Defluviitalea raffinosedens: one gene and its partner. The protein of the gene in region 1 interacts with the protein of each later gene in a pairwise test. Links are inferred from orthologs where the notes say so. Each region holds a gene or a part of one and is shown on either strand. Other genes may lie near its edges.

The links. Proteins that work in one complex are often made in the same cells at the same time.
Region 2: the proteins of ftsZ (region 1) and rlmN interact in binary tests that used the Escherichia coli proteins (3 or more experiments, as listed by UniProt). The link is inferred for Defluviitalea raffinosedens from one-to-one orthologs.

The regions. Positions count from the first base shown.
Region 1 is NZ_JAFBEP010000004.1:103,771-108,626, forward strand. Bases 1-2,845 are described here. They hold ftsZ (cell division protein FtsZ), read right to left. Parts: upstream 2,062-2,845; coding sequence 940-2,061; downstream 1-939. Other genes in these bases: spoIIGA (sigma-E processing peptidase SpoIIGA), read right to left, coding at 1-725; JOD07_RS04840 (cell division protein FtsQ/DivIB), read right to left, coding at 2,221-2,845. Outside these bases: more of JOD07_RS04840, read right to left, coding at 2,846-2,961; murA (UDP-N-acetylglucosamine 1-carboxyvinyltransferase), read right to left, coding at 2,998-4,251; putative lipid II flippase FtsW, read right to left, coding at 4,372-4,856. UniProt on the Escherichia coli protein: Essential cell division protein that forms a contractile ring structure (Z ring) at the future cell division site. The regulation of the ring assembly controls the timing and the location of cell division.
Region 2 is NZ_JAFBEP010000006.1:14,513-17,487, forward strand. It holds rlmN (dual-specificity RNA methyltransferase RlmN), read right to left. Parts: upstream 2,020-2,975; coding sequence 982-2,019; downstream 1-981. Other genes in the region: pknB (Stk1 family PASTA domain-containing Ser/Thr kinase), read right to left, coding at 1-216; JOD07_RS06190 (Stp1/IreP family PP2C-type Ser/Thr phosphatase), read right to left, coding at 221-970; rsmB (16S rRNA (cytosine(967)-C(5))-methyltransferase RsmB), read right to left, coding at 2,025-2,975.

The DNA of each region.
Region 1 (4,856 bases):
TTAGCCTTGATAGGAGTTTGAATTATGGATTGGGTAAGTAGACTTAAATCATTCTCTTTATTATCATAAAACAATTTTTGAATGGATTCAGGTAAAAATGCTTTAACTGAAGAAAATTCTACAACAATAACGGGGCTTTGACTAAAAGGATCATATAGTGCATTTCCCGTATCGAGAAGCGCACTGGCATCAATTTGCTGTCCGTTAAAGGAAATCTTGATGCGATATAAGGTCCCTTCTTTCGTAGTATATTTACGAATCCAAGACCATATCGTTTTTATAAAGAAATACGATAAAACACAAGAAACAAATAATAACACTATAGGAAAGTTCTCTATTTTAAATTGGAAAGCATCCTGAATAACCTTTCCGATATTTAAGTAATAGAATAGTGCAATCCCAGCTCCTCCAAGGGCAAAAGCTGTTCCATGAAATAGGATAAAAAGTTTAATTAAATTTTTTAAAGATTGGGGTTTATAGGTGATCATTAAAGGAATCATAGGCAATCCTATTATGCCTATTAAGTTATATGTTGTTCTAAATATAGGAATAAAGATCATCAGGCAATAAAAAAGTGCGCCTAAAAAAGCTCCTAAAAGAAGTCTTTTAAAAGATACTTTTTTCTTAATGATTTTGCTTACGATCCATAAAATAAAATAATCCATTACAAGATTAAGAAAGAATACAACATCCGCATATATTTCTATTTGAAATGGTCGTTCCATGGTTATACTTCCCCCATTTATAATACTACTATTCATTTATATTCTTTCTATGATGTACATATAACTATTATACATAATAATCGTACCATTTTTTGTAAAATCGTCTGATTGCATAAAAAAAAGATATAACACAAAGTTATACCTTTTATGCAATACAAATACATATTAATTAATCATAGTGAATTGTCCCATTTTATGCGATAAACATTCTATATTATCTTCTTCTTCTTTGCAAAAAGATAGGAATATCAATAAAACTAGGTTCGTCAACTTTTTCCGAAGAAATAGGTGGATTTGTAATAATTTCTTTTTGAGGCTGTACGATCGTTTCTTCTTTTTTAGGAGTAGGTGTTTTAATCGTACTTCCAATCGTACTTCCAAAATTGCTTTCAAAACCAGTAGCAATTACTGTTACAATCACTTCGTCTCCTAAATCATCATTAATAGTTGTTCCAAAAATAATCTCTGCCTCAGGGTCAACAGCTTCACGAATAAGGTTAGCTGCTTCATTTGCTTCAAGCAAACCAAGATTGGATCCCCCACTAATGTTGATTAATACACCTTTTGCACCATCAATGCTGGTATCTAATAATGGGCTATGGATGGCTGCTTTGGCAGCTACTTCCGTTTTGTTTTCGCCAGAAGCTCGTCCAATTCCCATATGTGCTATTCCCTTATTAGACATAATAGTTCTTACGTCTGCAAAATCCAGATTAATAATACCAGGATTGGAAATTAAGTCAGAAATCCCCTGGACCCCTTGACGTAAAACTTCATCAGCCTTTTTAAACGCTTCAATAATAGTTGTCTTTTTATCAATAATATGCAATATCTTATCATTAGGAATAATAATTAAAGTATCAACGTTTTGCTTTAATTCTGCAATACCTTTTTCTGCATTCAACATTCTTTTACGGCCTTCAAAGCCAAAAGGCTTTGTAACAACACCTACTGTTAAGATTCCTTCTTGTTTTGCAATACCTGCTATCACAGGGGCCGCTCCAGTACCAGTTCCTCCACCCATACCAGCTGTAACAAATACCATATCAGCACCTTTTATCGCTTCAATAATTTCTTCACGACTCTCCTCTGCAGATTTGGTACCGATCTCTGGATTTGCACCTGCACCTAATCCTCGGGTTATTTTTTCACCAATTTGAATTTTTACCGTAGCTTTTGAACGACTTAATGCCTGCCGATCGGTATTTACAGTAATAAATTCTACACCCTTTAAGTCCTCTTCTATCATTCGATCAACGGCATTATTCCCTCCACCGCCTACGCCAATTACTTTTATTTGTGCCACATGGTCCTGATTCATGTCAAATTCCAGCACAGCTAATCCCCCTTCGCTAAACATTCCATAATGTTTTATTATACACTAAAACTCAATGATTTTCTATGTAAATTTATCTTAAGTGGATATTCCAATTAACTATATAATAATTGGTTTTTATGCATTATTCAATAATAAATTATTCTAAATTAAAACTTATTAAGTTAACGGTGAAAAAACCGCTCGCCCTTTATCAATGTTTTTCAGATCCACCTTACCCATATCGTACACGTTCATAATTTGAATCATCCACTGTATTTTTTTGTCAAATTCTTCTATGTTACCCATAGATACGTCCAATTTCTTTACATATACATGCGTATCGGTTGGATCACTTACATCAATTTTTATAATATCTTCAAGCAAATCATATTTTAACATCATCTGTGCCATCACTGCCACTATATTTAAAGAACTTTTATTTTTAACCGGAATAATTTCTCCAATTTCAAAATGATCAAATTCCAGCCCCTGAACTATTGGAAGATGATCTTTATAAGTAGGTGATGTTTCCAATACTCGTCCATCTTTATCTATATAAAGATATGTCCCTACATAAGGAACATATCCTACCACTTTTCTTTCATCAATTTGAATTCTGACATGATTGGGCCATTTTACTTCTATACTTGCCGATTCAATATATGGATCTTTACACAGCAGTTTTTCAGCTTTTTTTTGTTGAAACAAAAATATATTCTGGTTTAAATGAAAATTTATTTTTTCAAGGATTTGCTCTTCTGAGTAATGCTCATTTCCCCTTATTTCAATCTTTTGAACTGAAAAAAGCGGAGAAGTAAAAAATAAAAGGAAAAACACAACAACTAAAACCATAATAAGTACGATTTTTGTAAATTTGGGCTGGTTTTGAACATTATTAATTGGTATAATTCTTCCCATTTGCTTCACCTTCGTTTTTCACTTCAAATCATTGCTTTAATTGATCTTTCGGATACTGGCTCCTAATAATTGAAGATTCTTATCAATTTCTTCATATCCTCTTTCAATATGCTTTGCTCCTTCAACTACTGTACTTCCTTGTGCAACTAATCCTGCCATGATTAAAGCCGCACCACCTCTTAAATCTTTTGCATGAACCGCGGTTCCTGTGAGTTCATTTACACCTTTAACAATTGCTGTACGTCCTTCTATAGTTATATCTGCTCCCATCCTCATGAGCTCTTCCGCATGCTTAAATCTCGATTCAAATACTGTTTCAGTAATAATACTGGTTCCTGAAGCAATTGTTAATAAAGCCATCATTTGTGCTTGCATATCTGTCGGAAATCCGGGATATGGTTGAGTACGGACAATATCCACACTTCTTAGTTGCTTTGGTGCCTTTAAGTAAATATTGTTTTCTTTTTCAATAAGAGTACATCCAATTTCTCTCAATTTAGATGTTATTGCCTGTATATGATTGGGTTCAACATTAGTAAGTTCAATTTCCCCTCCTGTAATTGCTGCTGCTGCAAGATAGGTACCAGTAACAATCCGATCAGGGATTACTTTATGCTCTACTTTACCTAAAGTTTTTACTCCTTCAATATAAATGACATCAGTTGAAGCTCCCGAAATCTTTGCACCCATACCATTTAAAAAATCCTGTAAATCTTTAATTTCAGGCTCTTTCGCTGCATTATAGATTACCGTTGTCCCTTCTGCCAGAGATGCTGCAAGCATAATATTTTCTGTAGCTCCTACGCTGGGAAAATCTAAATGAATTTTTGCACCAGTTAATTTTGAAGCTTCGCAAATAATAAATCCGCGCTCCTCTTTAATTTGAACACCCAATTGCCTTAACGCTTTTAAGTGCAAATCAATCGGTCTGGGGCCCAATGGACAACCACCGGGATAGGAGATAATAACCCTCTTATATCTTCCAAGCACAGAACCCAATAAAATAATCGAAGAACGCATTTCTCTTACTAAGTCTTCCGGTACTTCATAGGAGGAAACAGTAGAGGAATCAACAATCAAGGTTTTACCTTCCCACTTCACGTTGCACCCAATTCTTTCAAGAATACTGATCATCGTAAGAACATCTAATATTTGAGGGCAATCATGAATATAACTTATATTCCCATTCAATACTGTTGCGGCTAATATCGGAAGTACTGCATTTTTTCCTCCTTGGACCCGCAGTGTTCCTTCAAGCCGCTTTCCTCCATCTATATAAAATTTGCCCATAAAGAAAGACACCTCCTGAAACTGTCAGGTAAGCCTATATATAACTATAGTATGCATAATAATATAAGTTGTGACAGACCTGGACAAGTATCCCATCAAGCTTCAGGAGTTCAATGAATTCTATAACTTATTCAATTTAGAATATCTTGATATATTAAGCAATATCCCCATAGCAGACATAGTAAACAATAGCGACGATCCTCCATAACTGATAAAAGGCAACGGCATTCCGGTTGTAGGAATTGTTTTTGTAATAACTGCAACATTAATGAGAACTTGTATCCCTATCATGCATACTATTCCCGACGCCACTAAAGATGAAAACAAATCAGGAGCGTTTATAGCCACCTTTATACCTCTCCAAATCAAAATTAAAAATAAAGATAACAAAGCTATTGCTCCAACTAATCCTAATTCTTCACATACAATAGCAAAAATAATGTCATTATGAGCCTCAGGAATAAAGCCAAGTTTTTGCCTGCTTTCCCCCAGCCCTAATCCAAACAAACCCCCAGAGCCTACTGCATATAGGGATTGAATGGGCTGGTATCCTTTACCAGTGGGATCTATCCATGGATTTTTCCAGATTTGAATTCTGTCTAATC
Region 2 (2,975 bases), on another replicon or contig:
GATATTAGGATGAGATAAACTGGCAGCCGATTGTGCTTCCACTCTAAAACGAGAAACAAATTCTTCATCAGAAGCAAATTCCTCTCTTAATACTTTTATTGCTACATATCGATGGAGTTTATTACATTTTGCTTTATAGACGATGGACATACCGCCAGCTCCGATTTTTTCGATGATTTCGTATCGATTGCTCAATATTGTACCACGTTGTAGCATTGCTTCACCTTCCTTTCGTCCCCCTAATAATAATGACGGAAATGTTATCTAGTCCTCCGTTTTCATTGGCTTTATCCACTAAAGTCTGCGCAATTTCATCCAAATTATCTTTAATTTTAACAATATGTATAATTTCTTCATTATTTAACATGTTGGATAAACCATCTGAACACATAAGAATAATACTTTCTTCTTCGATTTTTGATGTATATACATCAACATCCACAGTGGGATTTGTACCAACAGCTCGAGTAATCGCATGTCGCTTAGGATGATTAAGAGCTTCTTCTTCGGAAATCGTGCCCTTACGGACCATTTCCTCAACAAAAGAGTGATCTAATGTAAGCTGATGTATTTCGTCTTTACCAATAATATAAAGCCTGCTATCCCCAACATGGGCAACATGTATGATGTCCTCCATCAAAACAGCTACAAGAAAAGTTGTTCCCATACCTTTATAAAGTTCATTTTGCATAGCCTTCTCAAATACTATATTATTAGTATGTGCAATAGCATTTGTCAAAAATTCTTGAATATTGTCATTGGATATTACATCGTTTCTATGCTCATGGACGTAATCACAAAAACTCTGAATTGCTAAAGAACTGGCATATTCACCTGCCCGATGTCCTCCCATTCCATCTGCAACGATATAAAGGTTCGGAAGGCAACCAAATTGACTGTCATAAATAAATATGGCATCTTCATTATTTTCTCTATGTTTTCCTTTATCACACCTTCCGGCAGAAATCATACCTTCTCACCTCATTTCTTCTCCAAATATCTCCTTCTAAGCTGACCACAAGCAGCATCAATATCACTGCCAAGTTTTCTTCGAACGGTAGTTTGAATGCCATAAGACTGCAATGTATCCTGAAAATCCTTTACTGAACTTGATGTGCTTTCTTTAAGACTCGACTCTTTAACCGGATTCATAGGTATCAAGTTAACATGACAAAGCATTCCTTTTAATCTTTCACCTAATTCCCGGGCATGCTCTATTCTATCATTCACATGATCTATCAGTGCATATTCAAAGGTAATTCTTCTGTTGGTCATTTCGATATAGTGATGGCATGCTTCAAGAATCTCTTCAATAGAATATTTCTTTGCAATCGGCATCATTTTTTCTCGAATAGTATCATTTGGAGCATGGAGTGAGACTGCCAATGTAATCTGAAGCTTTTTACTGGCCAGTTCATACATTTTATCAACCAAACCACAAGTAGATAACGTAATATGTCTTTGTCCTATGTTTTGTCCCTTTGGATGATTGATTAATTCGATAAACAAGAGAATATTATCTAAATTATCCAGTGGTTCTCCGCTGCCCATGATTACTATGTTTGATACCTTTTCATTACTGTCTTTTTGAATTTGATAAATTTGCTCTAACATTTCGCCGGCTGTTAAATTTCGAATGAGTCCATCTAAAGTTGAAGCACAAAAAGCACAGCCCATTCTGCACCCTACTTGTGATGAAATACAGGCTGTATTACCATAGGTATAATGCATCAAAACACTCTCTATTATATTATTATCTTTTAATGCAAACAAGTATTTTGTCGTTTTATCAATATTTGAAACTGCTTTCTGTTCCAGCTTAAGTTTGTTCCATTCAAAATTTCTTTTTAATTTTTCTCTCAAATCTTTTGGAAGATTCATCATTTCATCAATTTGGTCAACATTTTTTTGATGAATCCATTGAAAGATTTGAACGGCACGAAAACTTTTTTCATCGAATTCTTCCATTATGTTTGATAACTCATCTATTCTTAATGATAAAAGATCTCTACTTTTCATTTTCTTTACCTCTTTCGCTTCAATCGGGCAATAAAAAAGCCATCGCAGTTGTGAACATTCGGAAACAATTGAATATACCCCTTTTTGGATGTATCACAATAAAGCGTTTCAGGAATATAGGGTTCAACAGTATCCAAATCAAAATCAAAGTTTTGGATAAACCAGTTGATATTTTCTAAGTTTTCCTTTTCTGAAATAGTGCATGTACTATATATTAAAACGCCTCCAGGTTTAACATATTGTGAACACACAGATAATATTTTTCTTTGAATACTAACCAATTCATCAATATCCTTACTGGACTTTTTCCACTTTATATCCGGCTTTTTGCGAATAATACCAAGTCCTGAGCACGGAGCATCTATCATCACTCTGTCCATTTGGCATACTTTTTCCTTATCCAAAATTGTTGCATCATAAAGTTCTGTTGTAATGATCTCAATACCCAGTCTTTTAGCAGAATTTCTTATTAAAGTCAATTTATGTTCATGAATGTCCCTGGCAAAAATTTGTCCCTGATTATTCATTAATTCTCCGCAATGGGTCGCTTTGCCTCCAGGTGCTGCACACACATCAAGAATCTTTTCTCCCGGCTTTGGATCAAGAATATGTCCAACTAACATGGAACTTTCATCCTGTACTTGAAATAATCCCTGATTAAATGAAGCCAAATCATTAATTGCAGAAGTCTGCGAAATATGAATAGCTTCCGGTAAGAAAACACCAGGGGATACCTTAACATTCTCTTTTGCCAATAACTCCATCAATGTATCTTTATTGGTCCGTAAAAGATTACATCGGACAGTAATTTGGGGATTTTTATTGGAGGCACTGCATAATTCTTCAATAAAATCAATAGAATAATATTCCAGCCAGTACCTTATAATCCATTTGGGGTAAGAATATTTTACACATATATATTCTATGGGATTTTTGCTTCGATCAGGGTAAGAAAT